Pseudovibrio sp. M1P-2-3: one gene and its partner. The protein of the gene in region 1 interacts with the protein of each later gene in a pairwise test. Links are inferred from orthologs where the notes say so. Each region holds a gene or a part of one and is shown on either strand. Other genes may lie near its edges.

The links. The genes of interacting proteins can lie anywhere in the genome.
Region 2: the proteins of accC (region 1) and ribD interact in binary tests that used the Escherichia coli proteins (3 or more experiments, as listed by UniProt). The link is inferred for Pseudovibrio sp. M1P-2-3 from one-to-one orthologs.

The regions. Positions count from the first base shown.
Region 1 is NZ_JARRCW010000001.1:1,613,803-1,621,533, forward strand. Bases 3,110-5,970 are described here. They hold accC (acetyl-CoA carboxylase biotin carboxylase subunit), read right to left. Parts: upstream 5,285-5,970; coding sequence 3,935-5,284; downstream 3,110-3,934. Other genes in these bases: P6574_RS07440 (DUF2155 domain-containing protein), read left to right, coding at 3,110-3,243; aat (leucyl/phenylalanyl-tRNA--protein transferase), read right to left, coding at 3,232-3,897; accB (acetyl-CoA carboxylase biotin carboxyl carrier protein), read right to left, coding at 5,298-5,762. In the rest of the region: P6574_RS07430 (valine--tRNA ligase), read left to right, coding at 1-73; P6574_RS07435 (mechanosensitive ion channel family protein), read right to left, coding at 396-2,459; more of P6574_RS07440, read left to right, coding at 2,707-3,109; P6574_RS07460 (DsbA family protein), read right to left, coding at 6,268-7,011; P6574_RS07465 (M48 family metalloprotease), read right to left, coding at 7,057-7,731. UniProt on the Escherichia coli protein: This protein is a component of the acetyl coenzyme A carboxylase complex; first, biotin carboxylase catalyzes the carboxylation of the carrier protein and then the transcarboxylase transfers the carboxyl group to form malonyl-CoA.
Region 2 is NZ_JARRCW010000001.1:2,778,135-2,783,974, forward strand. The notes cover bases 534-3,397. They hold ribD (bifunctional diaminohydroxyphosphoribosylaminopyrimidine deaminase/5-amino-6-(5-phosphoribosylamino)uracil reductase RibD), read right to left. Parts: upstream 2,608-3,397; coding sequence 1,459-2,607; downstream 534-1,458. Other genes in these bases: ribH (6,7-dimethyl-8-ribityllumazine synthase), read right to left, coding at 534-760; P6574_RS12060 (riboflavin synthase), read right to left, coding at 853-1,458; nrdR (transcriptional regulator NrdR), read right to left, coding at 2,747-3,232; glyA (serine hydroxymethyltransferase), read right to left, coding at 3,277-3,397. In the rest of the region: transcription antitermination factor NusB, read right to left, coding at 1-302; more of ribH, read right to left, coding at 311-533; more of glyA, read right to left, coding at 3,398-4,593; P6574_RS12080 (L,D-transpeptidase family protein), read right to left, coding at 4,774-5,840. UniProt on the Escherichia coli protein: Converts 2,5-diamino-6-(ribosylamino)-4(3h)-pyrimidinone 5'-phosphate into 5-amino-6-(ribosylamino)-2,4(1h,3h)-pyrimidinedione 5'-phosphate.

The sequences.
Region 1 (7,731 bases):
AAAAGTCATCGAACTGACCGAGCGTAAGGGCAAGGTTGGTGAAGCCTTGGCCCGTTTGGCGGCATTGGGTTGATGTGTTCTAGAATAATTTAAAGCGGTTAGGTGATTCAACACAACCCCTCATGGCTCTAAAACGTCATCTCTAATAAAGGGTGAGACCTACTTTATGGTCTTGCCCTTTATTCGTTTTTAGAGCGTGTTGGGATTATTCACGTTCACACCTCACACTCTAATCCCTTTATTTAAAGCGAATTCATATCGTTTGAATGAATGCAATCAAACTTAGCACGCTCTAAAGCGGATCTCAGCAAAGGGGAGATCGGTTTTTGGAAAAAGGTACGCGCAAAAACAATCAGTTATAGCTTTAAGGTGTTTCTATAAAATATCGCAGAGCTTTAAGCGGCAGACTGTCCGTCTTTGGGAGTAGGTTTAGAAGACCTCTTATCTTTCCCGTGAAGCTTCTTGGATATTTCTTGTAGTTTACGTAGTGCACTGTCTTTTGGGGGCCAGAAGCCAGTTTTTTCCTGTCCGTTGGTTATCATCTCGGGGGTATCGGGAAAGGGGAGGTCACTGGTTGAACGCAGATTGTTTATAACACCTTCTGCGAACTCTTTTCGCTCGGCATTCAGGCCCGTATCCTTGGCAAAATAAGTGGTGGTGGAGGGGAAGGCAAAGTCGGAACCATTGTCCTCTATGATTTCATAAAGAGAGAGAAGGATGTCCTCTTGAATGCCTAGATACTTATCATAGGAAGGTTCTTTAATTTCCACTTTGACTTCTATATTTAACGCACAATCTGCAAACTCCACCAGTCTTACGCGTACAGTCTGGGTGAGTGTCTTGGGGTGAGCGATAATGTAGTTGCGCATATCAAGCAGGATCTTGCGAATTTGGTCCGGGCTGGTTTCGTATCGAAGACCAATAATGTGTTGCATATAATTGCGATCACGTTTGGTGTAGTTGGTGATTTTCATCTTTGCCAGATCGGCATTGGTAATGGTTGTGAGGGTTCTGTCTTTTGAGCGAATACGCGTGGACCGGATGCCGATCTGCTCCACAGTTCCCATCGTTTCGCCAAATTTACAAAAATCCCCGATACGGAGAATGTCGTCTGCATACAAGTTAATGCCACCTAGAAGGTTTTCCATGGTGGGCTGGGCGGCAAGTGCTAGAGCAAGGCCACTTACACTCAAACCCGCAATAACTCCGTAAAGAGGAATCCCGATCCGGGTGGCACCTATGGCAAGTATTGCTAAAACTGCCACGATAGACAAAAGGTAAAAACCGGTTCGTAAAATGCTCTGGTCAAGCTTATTGGCATTGATATTGCGCGTGATTGCGTGTTGGGCAATCAGGTTAATGAGCCGGTAGACGATGAAAGACAGGACGAGCCAGGAAACCGCTTCAACAAAAAGGCTCAAGCCAGTGCGAACCTGTCCGGTTACGTTTATTTGATTTATGGCGACATACTGGTAGGCTTGCAATGTGGAAAGACAAATGACGGGCATCAACAGGGAGGAAATACGCTTCTTTCCAAATGGTTCTGTTTTCTTTCTTTTGCTGCCTATAATGCGGGTGAGCAGCCATAAAAATAATACGGCCACCACTGTTGAGCCCGCTAAGCCAATCCATTGCCATAGGGCTAGCCCCCCGGACTCTTGCATAATCCAGTCTCCCTGCTGGCGTACAAGCTCGAACCACGCCGGAGGAAGAAGCCCTTCAGGGCTACTCTTGTAAAAATTGAAAAAATCATCAGTACTCCCTTGTTTATTGGGAAGTACTTTTATGGAGTTGTAGAACTTATAGGCGGCGGCCACCGTTTGGGGCGTGAAGGTGTAACTGCCTGCGTTGGGACCTTCTGTTTGCTTACCTATGATGATACGTGAGAAGGGAATTCGCCATGAATCCGGCAGATCTTTCTGGCTGTAGTCATAAAGACCAGCTGCTTTGCCCGGAATACTTTCAGGGTCAGGTAGGGGCAGCCTGTCGAGCACTTCCTTCATTAACATAGCCACTTCAAGGCCAGTTTGCTGTCTTTCAGCCTGAGGTATTTGCGAGAGGTTTAAAGTTTCCGTGGCTTTGTTAAAAAGAAGCCGAGCGATCCGTATATCGCCTTGCACATCACTCGAAGGAGTTAGGGAACCGCCCGTTTTTATTGGAGACAAGCTCGACCTTTGATAGGCTTCCAGAACGGTCTTGCTAGCTTCATCCATGATGGTGGTAAAGCTTTCAAGCGTGGCGCGGGGGGAGCTGGTATCAAGGGGAGCGAGGGGGTAACGTTCTAAAAAATCAATTGCTTTGGCGTTGCCCTGATACAGTTGAGAAAGTTGCTTTGCTTTGAAGGGGGTGCCGTTTTGAGTACCCGTGGTTTCCTGTGCCAAACACATGAAAGCAGAACATGCCCATAAAATAAGTGCGATGAGGGTTTGCATGGATGTACGGGGAGGACACGGGACCATAAAATACACTCCAAAAAGGCTATTCTTTGAAGTATGAAGATTTGTTGTAGATAAACCTTTACGTGGGTTCCAGTGAATTCAACTGGGTTAAATTTTACGGCGAATATGCATTGAGGTGTGGCAATCCTCTATTTTATATCGGGTTTATGGCAGTTTTGCCCCAAAATGACCTTTTCGGGCTTATACACCTTTGCTACAGACTAAAGGTAGATTCGGGTGAATCGTTTACATCGCGGAATGGTTAAGTATGTTTAAGAGATTGCAGCAACTTTCATGGAAGGCTTCAGTTGCCGCCAGCCTTGCTATATTGGCAGGTGGTTTCGGGCTCAGCGAGGCTGCGGCTGCAAAAATTGATAATCCTGTTGCCGAGTTCAAAGGCTTGGATAAGGTGACAGGCCGTCTCATTTCCTTCGACGTTTATATGGGCGAGACCGTTCAATTTGGCGCGCTTCAGGTAACGCCCAAAGTCTGCTACACACGCCCGCCCACAGAGACCGCGAAAACCACGGCCTTTTTGGAAGTCGATGAAGTGACACTGGGCAATCAGGTTCAGCGCATATTCGGCGGCTGGATGTTTGCGGCAAATCCGGGTGTTCACGCAATCGAGCATGCGGTCTATGACGTATGGCTGGTAGGGTGTAAGAAATATTCCGACGTGCCGCCGCCGGAGAACTACGAGGGGCCGGATGTAGCTAATGCCCCGGAAGTTGATTATCTGGCAGGTAAAGACTTCGTCAGCTCTGGTGTAGTTCCCGCTCCATGGCCGAATCCGCTACGGTTCTAGAGCACTTGCCTCATCAATAATGTGAAGAATTTCCTTGCCGGTAGCTGTTTCGGCAAGGTGGTAAAAGTCCGCTTGCTTTTGCAAGGCGGTCTCCAGCATTTGTATGTAGGTGTCCCGGTGTACTTCTTCTGCGCCAAATTGCATAAGGTGATCGGTAACGAACTGTGTATCCAGCAGCTGATACCCCCCCTTTATGAGGCGGGCAACGAGAAACGCCAGTGCGACCTTTGAAGCATCCCTTTCAAAAGAGAACATGCTTTCCCCAAAAAATACTGAGCCAAGGCTGACGCCATAGAGACCACCAACAAGCCTGTCGTTGAAATAGACCTCGACACTATGGCAATGGCCCAGTTGAAAGAGGGCGGAATACAAGCGCCTGATCTCGCTGTTGATCCATGTATTGCTTCGCCCGGCACCTGGAGCCGCACACCCGTTGAGGACACCAGCAAAATCCTGCGAAACTTTGATGTGGAATCGGTCTGACCTGATTGTACGGCGCAAGCGGGAGGGGACATAAAAAAGATCGAGCGGCAAGATGCCCCGCCGCTCGGGTTCAACCCAGAAAAGTGTTGGGTCCTCAGCAGATTCAGCCATAGGAAACACGCCGCAGGCGTATGCCTTCAAGAGAACTTGCGGGGTAATCTCCAAAAGCATGGATGGTCCACCAACTACCTTTTAAGCACTTTGTTCTTTATAGAGACTTTTCCATCTCCAGGAACTTTTCTAGCCAATGAATGTCATAGGCTCCATTTGCGATGTCCTGATTGTCCATCAATTCCCTGAAGAGCGGGATTGTTGTTTCAATACCATCTACCACAAATTCACTCAAACAGCGGCGCAGGCGCATCATGCATTCAAGACGCGTACGTCCATGTACCACGAGCTTTCCGATTAAGCTGTCATAGTATGGCGGAATTTTGTAGCCTTGATAGACACCAGAATCCACGCGCACACCCAGACCGCCCGGTGGGTGGTAATAGGTGATCTTGCCTGGGGAAGGTGTGAACGTGCGTGCATGTTCTGCGTTAATGCGGCACTCAATGGCATGACCCGTGAAACGGATATCTTCTTGACTGATGCCTAAAGTCGCCCCACTGGCAATGCGAATTTGCTCATGAACCAGATCGATATCGGTCACCATCTCGGTGACAGGATGCTCCACCTGCAAACGGGTATTCATTTCAATGAAATAGAACCCGCCATTTTCATAGAGGAATTCAACAGTGCCGGCGCCGCGGTACTTCATCTTGCGCATGGCGTCAGCGCAGATTTCACCAATTTCCTGACGTTGAGCGTCATTCAAGGCTGGGGAAGGGCACTCTTCGAACACTTTCTGGTGGCGGCGCTGCAGTGAACAGTCGCGTTCGCCCAGATGGATGGCATTTCCCTGTCCATCACCCAGAACCTGCACTTCGATATGACGCGGCTTGCCAAGGTACTTTTCCATGTACATGGCATCGTCACCAAAAGCCGCCATGGCTTCTGAACGTGCGGTGGAGAATGCGGTTTCCAGCTCGTCCGGTGTTTTGGCTACCTTCATACCACGGCCACCACCACCTGCGGCAGCTTTCAGGAGAACAGGGTATCCAATTTCATTGGCAATAGCATGAATATCATCGTCCGGTGTCACTCCGCCGTCCGAACCGGGAACCACTGGAATACCAAGCTCTTTGGCTGTGATTTTCGCCATGATCTTATCGCCCATAATCCGTATATGGTCGGAAGTTGGGCCGATAAAGGTAATGCCGTGGGCTTCAAGGATCTCCGCAAAACGGGCATTTTCGGAAAGGAAGCCATAACCGGGGTGCACTGCATCTGCACCTGTGATTTCACAGGCAGCAAGGATCTGCGGGATATTCAGATAACTGTCTCTGGCAACGGGCGGACCGATACAGACACTTTCGTCGGCAAGCCGCACATGCATCGCATCCTGATCGGCTGTGGAGTGCACAGCAACAGTCAAAATGCCCAGCTCTTTACAAGCTCGCTGGATACGAAGTGCGATCTCGCCGCGGTTTGCGATGAGGATCTTTGAAAACATCGGAGTCCGTCCGTTATTCGATGATGACAAGAGGTTCGCCAAATTCTACAGGTTGACCATCCGTGACGAGAACCGCAGTGATGCGACCGGACTTTGGTGCCGGGATCTGGTTCATGGTTTTCATCGCTTCAATGATGATCAAGGTGTCGCCTTCGCGAACGTTTGCACCAACCTCAACAAAAGCACGGGCACCAGGCTCTGGCGCAAGGTAAGCAGTACCAACCATTGGAGATGGGACGGCACCAGGGTGGTTGGCTGGGTCTGCTGACACCGCAACCTCAACTGGAGCTGGGGCGGAAACTGCTGCTGGAGCAACGGCTGCTGGTGCAACTATTGTTTGGGCTCCGTTTGCTGCCTGACGTGCGACGCGAACGCGGAAGTCATTTTGCTCAAGTTCAATTTCTGTAAGATTCGTTTCATCCAGAAGGGTCGCGAGCTGACGGATCAGATCCTGGTCAAACTTTTTTGGTTTCGTCATCGTTTAATCGTCCAGTTTGTGTTGCTCAGGCAACGGAAGCCAGAGTCACCATCAAATAAAGTGTCCGCCTACAATGAAGTCAGTATGCAGACGAGTGTTATTTTTCTCTAGTGCCCGAAGGATGTTAAGCCCATAGTTGCACCAGTGTTCTTTTTGCCAAGGACCTGAGAAGTAGGTCTATGGTCTCAATTGCATTTTGAGCCCGAAGGCTCAAATTAGCCCTGCTATCCAAAGGCTCACACTCATTTGAAGTGGATCTCTTTGGAGCGCTCCTTAGCCTGCAAAAACTCAAGGTTCATAAGTGCCAAATTATTGGCAGACCAGCAGTTCCCAGGAAAATCAAGAAATTTCCTACTTTTAAATGAACTCCCCTAGAACTACGAGTTGTCAGCAGTTGGAACCTTATAAATTCAGAGCGGATTAAGGAAAAGACCCAAACCCGCTTCTAAACGCAGAACTTAAAGTTTTTCGCCGGATAATTTGCCCTTTTTGTTACTTGGGCACCTTATTGACGTTCAGCTTCAATTTTCTTCTTCAAAGTGTCGTACCCAACTGCGCCCACAACAACTTCATCTCCAATTGCGTAGGAGGGGGTGCCGGTGAGGCCAAGAGTACCTGCAATACTGTAGACTTCCTGAAGTGTAGCCTGTGCAACGCCTGCGTCGATTGCCTCTTGAAGTCGAACTGTATCCACGCCAATTGACTTTGCTGTATCCAAAGCGGACTGCTTGTTGGCACGGCCTCTGGAGGAGAGCATGAGGCTATGGAATTCCTCATACTTCTCGGGGGCGATCTGGTTCAGGGCAATGGCAACTGTCGCAGCCTCCACGGAAGGTTGTCCCAAAACAGGAAACTCCTTCAGAACGACGCGGAGATTTTTATCCTCTTCAATCAAACGGAATGTATCGCCAAGAGCACGTTTACAGTAACCGCAATTGTAATCGAAGAACTCGACAAGGGTTACATCCCCATCAGGGTTCCCAAGAGTGACTTGGTTTTCGGAATTGAACAGAAGCTCTGAGACTTGGGACATTGCCGTTTTACGGGCCTGTTCTTCCTGCGCGACACGCTGCTCCTCCAAAACAGTCAAGGCTTCAGCAATGACCTGCGGGTTCTCCAGAAGGTACTCGCGTACGATCTTTTCTACGGCCTCTTTGTCGGGGGCAGTTTCTGCAGCGCCCGCCGAAATCGACGGGAGCAAAAGCATAACTGCACAGCCGGAGAGTACATTGCGAACGTGCTTATTCATTCTATCTCCATAGTGCCAATTGGCACTGTTTACCTCATATCAAAGCTAGCGCAAAGCCCTGTTGACTTTATAAGATAGGATGTCATCGGCCTGTTGCCATGAAATGGAGCCGGTTTTCATCTTCTTTTTTGCTCTAGCCGCATATTGTTGGGCACTTCTCAGGTTTCCTCTGGCAAGCAGGCTTTTGGCAGTCGAAAGATCTGCCATAGCGGTATCGCCTGTGCGCCCGTACGCAATGGCCAGTTGGGTGTAACCAATGTGGGAGTTCGGATCACGCCTGAGAGCGGTTGTCAGTATTCTCTTGGCCTCCGGCAGATACTGCGGGTTCTCAGAGGCAACGAGAGCAAAGCCAAGCCAAATTTCCAGCTGCGGGTTGCGCGGCATGTAAGACAGGGCTTTTTTGAATGGTGCAATGGCGGCAGCCGGATTTCCACCTTCAAGAAGAGCCTGCCCCTTCAATTCATAGAAATACGGATTGTTGGGCTGCTGCGCTATGAGTTTGTCAATGGCTCTTGCTGCCTTCTTGCCACTGGAAGATTTCATGGTGGCAACCGCGCGCGCGTATTGGGCGGGGAGCGATTTGTTGGAGCGGGGGTAGAGCCGGTAAGTCGATTTTGGATGGGATGTGAACGCGGCAAGCTTTGCCCGCACCATATCGTGGCGCTGCTGGAGCTGTGAGGGAACCTTCTTGTTGAAGTGACGGCTTTTCTTTGCTTTCAC
Region 2 (5,840 bases), 1.2 Mb from region 1 along the record:
TCGACCCGGCGCAGCGGCCAATCCTCTGAAAGACCACTGTGGATCTTGGCATCGATAATTTTTTGCTCTTCAAAAACAGCATGGACAAGATCTTGAAACCATGCGGGGTCCGCTTCGCGGTAGGTTTCGCCGTCAAGCTCTTGGCCCAGACGGTACAGCTTGAACTCACCGACGATATCGCTCAGTTCCGTGCCAGCCAGTTCCATCTGGTAAAGCGCCTGAACCGCAGCAAGACGTGAAAGGCCCCGCTTGTTTGCGGGGCGCACGCCAGCCTTGTTCTTATTATTTTGTTCTTGCGTCATACTAAATCTTAAACTCCGAAGTGATCGCGCACTTCAATCATGCGAAGGCAAGCCTCAGCCGCGCCGCCGCCCTTGTTCTTCTTGTCTTTGTCGCAACGAGCCCAAGCCTGCTCGTCATCTTCCACTGTCTGGATGCCATTGCCCACTGCAATGCAGGCGTCCGTTGTCAGTTCCACAATGGCGCGTGCCGATTCATTGGAGACAATATCGTAGTGTGTTGTCTCGCCACGGATAACGCAGCCCAAAAGCACGAAGCCGTCGAAGTCCGCATCGCCGTTTTCCATTGCAGCCAAAGCCATGGAAAGCGCGGAAGGAATTTCTAGAACGCCAGGGACTTCCATACGGGATACCTTGGCACCTGCATCTTTCAGAACCTCGTTGGCACCTTCATAAAGTGCATCAGCCAACTCATCATAGAAACGTGCCTCAATGATAAGAATGTGGGGAACTGTAGACATAGCAGGATCTCTTTCACTCGTTTAATTGATCGTCAGGAACCACGACCGACACCATTTGTCCAGTCAAAACAGCAGAAACTTATAAAGAACTGTTACCCTGTAAATTCTGCTAGCCGCGCCACATAACGCGACATCATATCGACTTCAAGGTTTACAAGGTCACCTTCTGTACGATCTGACCAAGTTGTCACCGATAAAGTATGAGGAATAAGGAAAACTGAAAACGTATTCCCCTCCGCCTCGTTCACTGTAAGGGATGTCCCATCCAGCGCAACACTGCCTTTTTTTGGTATAAAGCGGGCAAATTCCTCTGCACATTCAAATTTGATGTAAACGCTTTCCGGATGCTGGACAAATTCGATAATTTTTGCAGTTCCATCCGCATGACCCAGAACAAGGTGCCCGCCCAGCTCATCCCCCATTGCAAGGGAACGCTCCAGATTGATACGCATGCCTGCCTGCCAATCGCGAACAGTGGTTAAACGCAGGGTTTCAGCAGCTGATTCTACTTCAAACCAGTTCTGCCCGTCCTCAATGCCTTTTGCGGTGACTGTGTGGCACACGCCCCCACATGCGATGGACGCGCCCAGATCAATGCCATTCGCGTCATATTTGGTCAAAATGCGCGTTCGCAGGCCCGCCGGGATTTTCTCCACAGATGCAATTTTGCCCACATCGGTTACAATTCCAGTAAACACCTATGAGGTCTCCTTAAAAGAATAGCGCCAAAGAATATCGCCGGATACGCGGCGAAGTAGCTCGTGGGTAAAGTGCCCCTTGTTATTCAAGAGTTCAAGGCTACCTTCCACAAAAGGTTTAAGGCCATCTGCTCCAATGATTTTTGCGCCTTGAAAGATCATCGCCTCATCTATCAACCGGTCATTCAAAAGCGCCCGCGCCACATGGGCTCCGCCCTCCACCATCACCTTGGTAATACCGGCAGTGGCAAGCTCTTTCATGGCATGTGGTAGGTGTACGTGCCCGTTTCTTTGCTGGCACCGTAGCACTTTGGCGCCCGCTGCCTCCAGCGTAGCGCAGCGTTCGGGCACAGCACCTTGCCCAACCAGCACCCAAAGAGGGGTAGAGGCACTCGTTTGCACAAGTTTTGAATTAAGCGGCAAACGCGCATGACTATCGACAACGACACGGACCGGAGAGAGGTGCTCCAGACCTGCCAGACGGCAGGTCAGCTCCGGATCATCCTCTAGCACCGTACCAATACCAACAAGAATGGCATCAACCTGTGCCCGCATGGCATGAACAAGGCGGCGGCTTTCAGGGGAGCTTATAGCAACCTGCCCCTTACCCTTTTGCCCGATGAACCCGTCGTTTGAGAGAGCCATTTTCAGTTGGATATGAGGGCGAGCGTGCACCAGCCGCGTTATATGGCCAATAACGCTGGCGCGGCACTCCCTTTCAAGAATACCGGAGATAACTTCAACACCAGCTTCTTCCAGAATCTTTTTACCCTTGCCCCCGACCTCCGGATTTGGGTCAGAACATCCAAAGACAACGCGGGCGACACCTGCTTTTACCAAAGCCAGCGCACAAGGCCCCGTGCGCCCATAGTGGGCACAGGGCTCTAAAGTGACGTAGGCCGTTGCACCATTCGCCCTTCCCCCTGCCTTTGCCAGAGCCTGAACCTCTGCATGCGCTCCACCTGCGGGCATAGTTGCTCCTTGCCCGACAACAACCGGCCCGGAGCCTTCATCTTTTACGAGCAGCGCTCCAACAGAAGGGTTTGGCCAAGACCGCCCACGGGCGCGCTGTCCAAATGAGAGCGCTGCCGCCATGAACCGTTCGTCTTCATGTCTTTGCTTAGAGCTTAAACTTGGATTTCCAGACAAAGCCCACCTCTCGCTCCGCAGGACACACATAATGAGTTTATCTAGTGCAGCCGAACACGAAAGCCTTGCTCAAGCTGTCAACTGCAACCAGATCACAGCGCATGCCAATACTCATCACATGCAGCCATACTTAAACCAACTAGCTCTTTTGGGCCGCCAGCCGCGAATTCAGCTCTTCGTCGCTCAGCTCATCCAGAAGGGCTTCAAAGTCCTTCGCCTCGCGGAAATTTTTATAAACGGAAGCAAAGCGCACGTAAGCAACATCGTCCAGAGCTTTAAGCCCTTCCATCACCAGATGGCCGATAGCCTCCGCATCCACTTCACTCTCTCCCGAGCTTTCCAGCTGGCGCACAATGCCGCTGACCATGCGCTCAACCCGCTCCGGCTCAACCGGACGCTTGCGGGTTGCTATGAGCACCGAGCGCATGAGTTTCTCGCGATCAAAAGGCACACGCCGCTGGTTGCGCTTGATTACCGTCAACTCGCGCAGTTGCACCCGCTCAAACGTGGTAAAGCGGCCGCCACATGTTTGGCAGACCCTGCGACGACGGATCGTTGTGTTATCCTCGGTAGGACGGGAGTCCTTAACCTGGGTATCATCTCCGCCGCAAAACGGACAGCGCATAAGCGTGTGCCTCCTTTATTGTTATTTTAAGGAGTTAAAACTCCTTAAAGGCCTTTATAGATTGGGAAACGAGCTGTTAGCTTGAGAACTTTCTCTTTTACAGCTGCTTCAACGGTCGCGTTGCCTTCATCCGTATTGGAAGCACGCAAGCCTTCCATCACTTCATTAATCAACAAACCGATTTCGCGGAATTCGGCGGGCCCGAAACCACGAGTTGTACCCGCGGGAGTTCCCAGACGAATACCAGAGGTTACTGTCGGCTTTTGCGGATCAAGCGGCACACCATTTTTGTTACAGGTGATATTGGCGCGCTCAAGAGCTTTTTCTGCAGAAACACCGGTGAGGTTCTTTGGACGCAGATCAACCAGCATCAAATGCGTATCTGTACCTTCAGACACAATGTCCAAGCCACCCTCACGAAGAGTTTCAGCCAAGACTTTTGCATTCTCAATCACGTTCTTTGCGTAGATCTTGAACTCTGGACGCAGCGCTTCACCAAAAGCCACAGCCTTAGCCGCAATTACATGCATCAACGGGCCACCCTGAAGCCCCGGGAAAATGGCAGAATTGATTTTCTTGGCTATAGCTTCATCGTTTGTGAGCACCAAACCACCGCGCGGACCACGCAGAGTCTTATGAGTGGTGGAGGTCGCAACATGGGCGTACGGGAATGGGCTCGGGTGCTGACCACCGGCCACCAGACCTGCTAAGTGCGCCATATCCACCCACAGGAAGGCACCTACTTCATCGGCAATTGCGCGGAAAGCTGCAAAATCGATTTCGCGGGAATATGCAGAACCGCCAGCAACAATAACTTTTGGTTTGTGCTCGCGTGCAAGCTGAGCAACCTGATCCATATCAATGCGGCCGGTTGCCGTGTCCAGACCATATTGAATGGCATTGAACCATTTACCGGACATGTTCGGTTTAGCGCCATGTGTCAAGTGACCACCAGCGTCAAGGCTCATGCCGAGTAATGTGTCGCCCGGTTTAGCAAGCGCCATCATCACTGACTGGTTCGCCTGAGAACCGGAATTGGGCTGCACGTTGGCAAAGTCACACCCAAAGAGCTGTTTGGCCCGTTTAATGGCAAGCTCTTCTGCCACATCCACGTGCTCACAACCACCATAGTAACGACGGCCTGGATACCCCTCCGCGTACTTATTGGTCATAATAGACCCTTGAGCATCAAGAACCGCTTTGGAAACAATATTTTCCGAAGCAATCAGTTCGATCTCATTTTGCTGGCGAGTGAGTTCGCTTTTGATCGTAGCTGTAATTTCAGGGTCGACCTGAGCGAGGGAACCTGTAAAAAACTCTGGGTAGAGCTGAGTGGTGACCGTTGTATCCGTCAGGGACATGGCAAGGCCTCTTCACATTGGAACCAAAAGAAATTAGGAGCCCTCTAAGCTCCTAAGCAACCCCACCTATATTTCAGGTAGGCGCCCCGCAATTACCACAGGCAATGGATTGAACCAAGGGGGCAATCAACGATATATCGAAGTTACCCCCCTATCCTATCGGGGTATTTGGCGGATATTTTATCTGCTTACGGCCTCGGACAGAATGGGCAGAGAGTCGCTCAGACCATCCATTTTGTAGATATCATCCCGGAAATGAACTGCTCCATCACTGCTCGCCCAAGCTGTCACATACGAAAGAAAGATGGGTATCCGTGTCTTCAATTTCGCATCAAGGCGCTCACCACCGCGAATCGATTCGTCTACCTTAGCCCGATCCCAACCAGGCGTGGTTGCTCCCAAGAGCCAAGAAACCAGTTCACGAACATTCTGCACCCGGACACACCCAGAGGAGTGAAAACGGTATCCACTGCCGAACAAGGACTGCTCTGGCGTGTCATGTAGATACACCTGAAACTTGTTATGAAAGTTTATGCGAATACTTCCCATGGAGTTCTTTTCGCCCGGATCCTGCGTAAAGCGATATTGGGTTGCTTCCTGCGTGTTCCAGTCAATGTCCTGCCACTGTTTCTGGTTCCCATACCAATCAAAAATTTTGATCTTGTTCTTCTCAAGGTAACTGGGATCCTCCTGCATCTTTGGAATCAAGTCCTTGCGGATGATACTGACAGGAACCGTCCAGTAAGGATTAAAATTCACCTCTGTAATTTTGGAGTTCAAAATAGGTGTCTGGCGATCGATTTTTCCAACAACAGCCGTATGTCGGGAACGAACCCGACCTGCTTCCACTGCCTCAATTCGAGCAGCTGGAACGTTGACCATGACATATGTATCGTTCAACTGATCTGCCAGTTCTGCAACCCGGCCCATATTGATTTCCAACTGGCGCAGCCGCACGATGGCCGGAACATTCAAAGCTTCAATTGTACCCTTGCCCACAATGCCATCTGCAAGCAAGCCATGTCTCAACTGAAAACGGCGAACAGCAGTATCAACATAGCTGTCGAATATTTTGGAAAGACCCGCACCTGCATCCAGATCCCCGGAAATGATCAGACGTTGACGCAACTCAACAACGCTGTCGTGCTGTTTACCGATCCTCAGCGGTTTTCCCGGATAGCTCACCATATTCCAGCCACCATTGGCAACGATCTGACGATATCGAGGAATAGCTTGCTCCATATAGA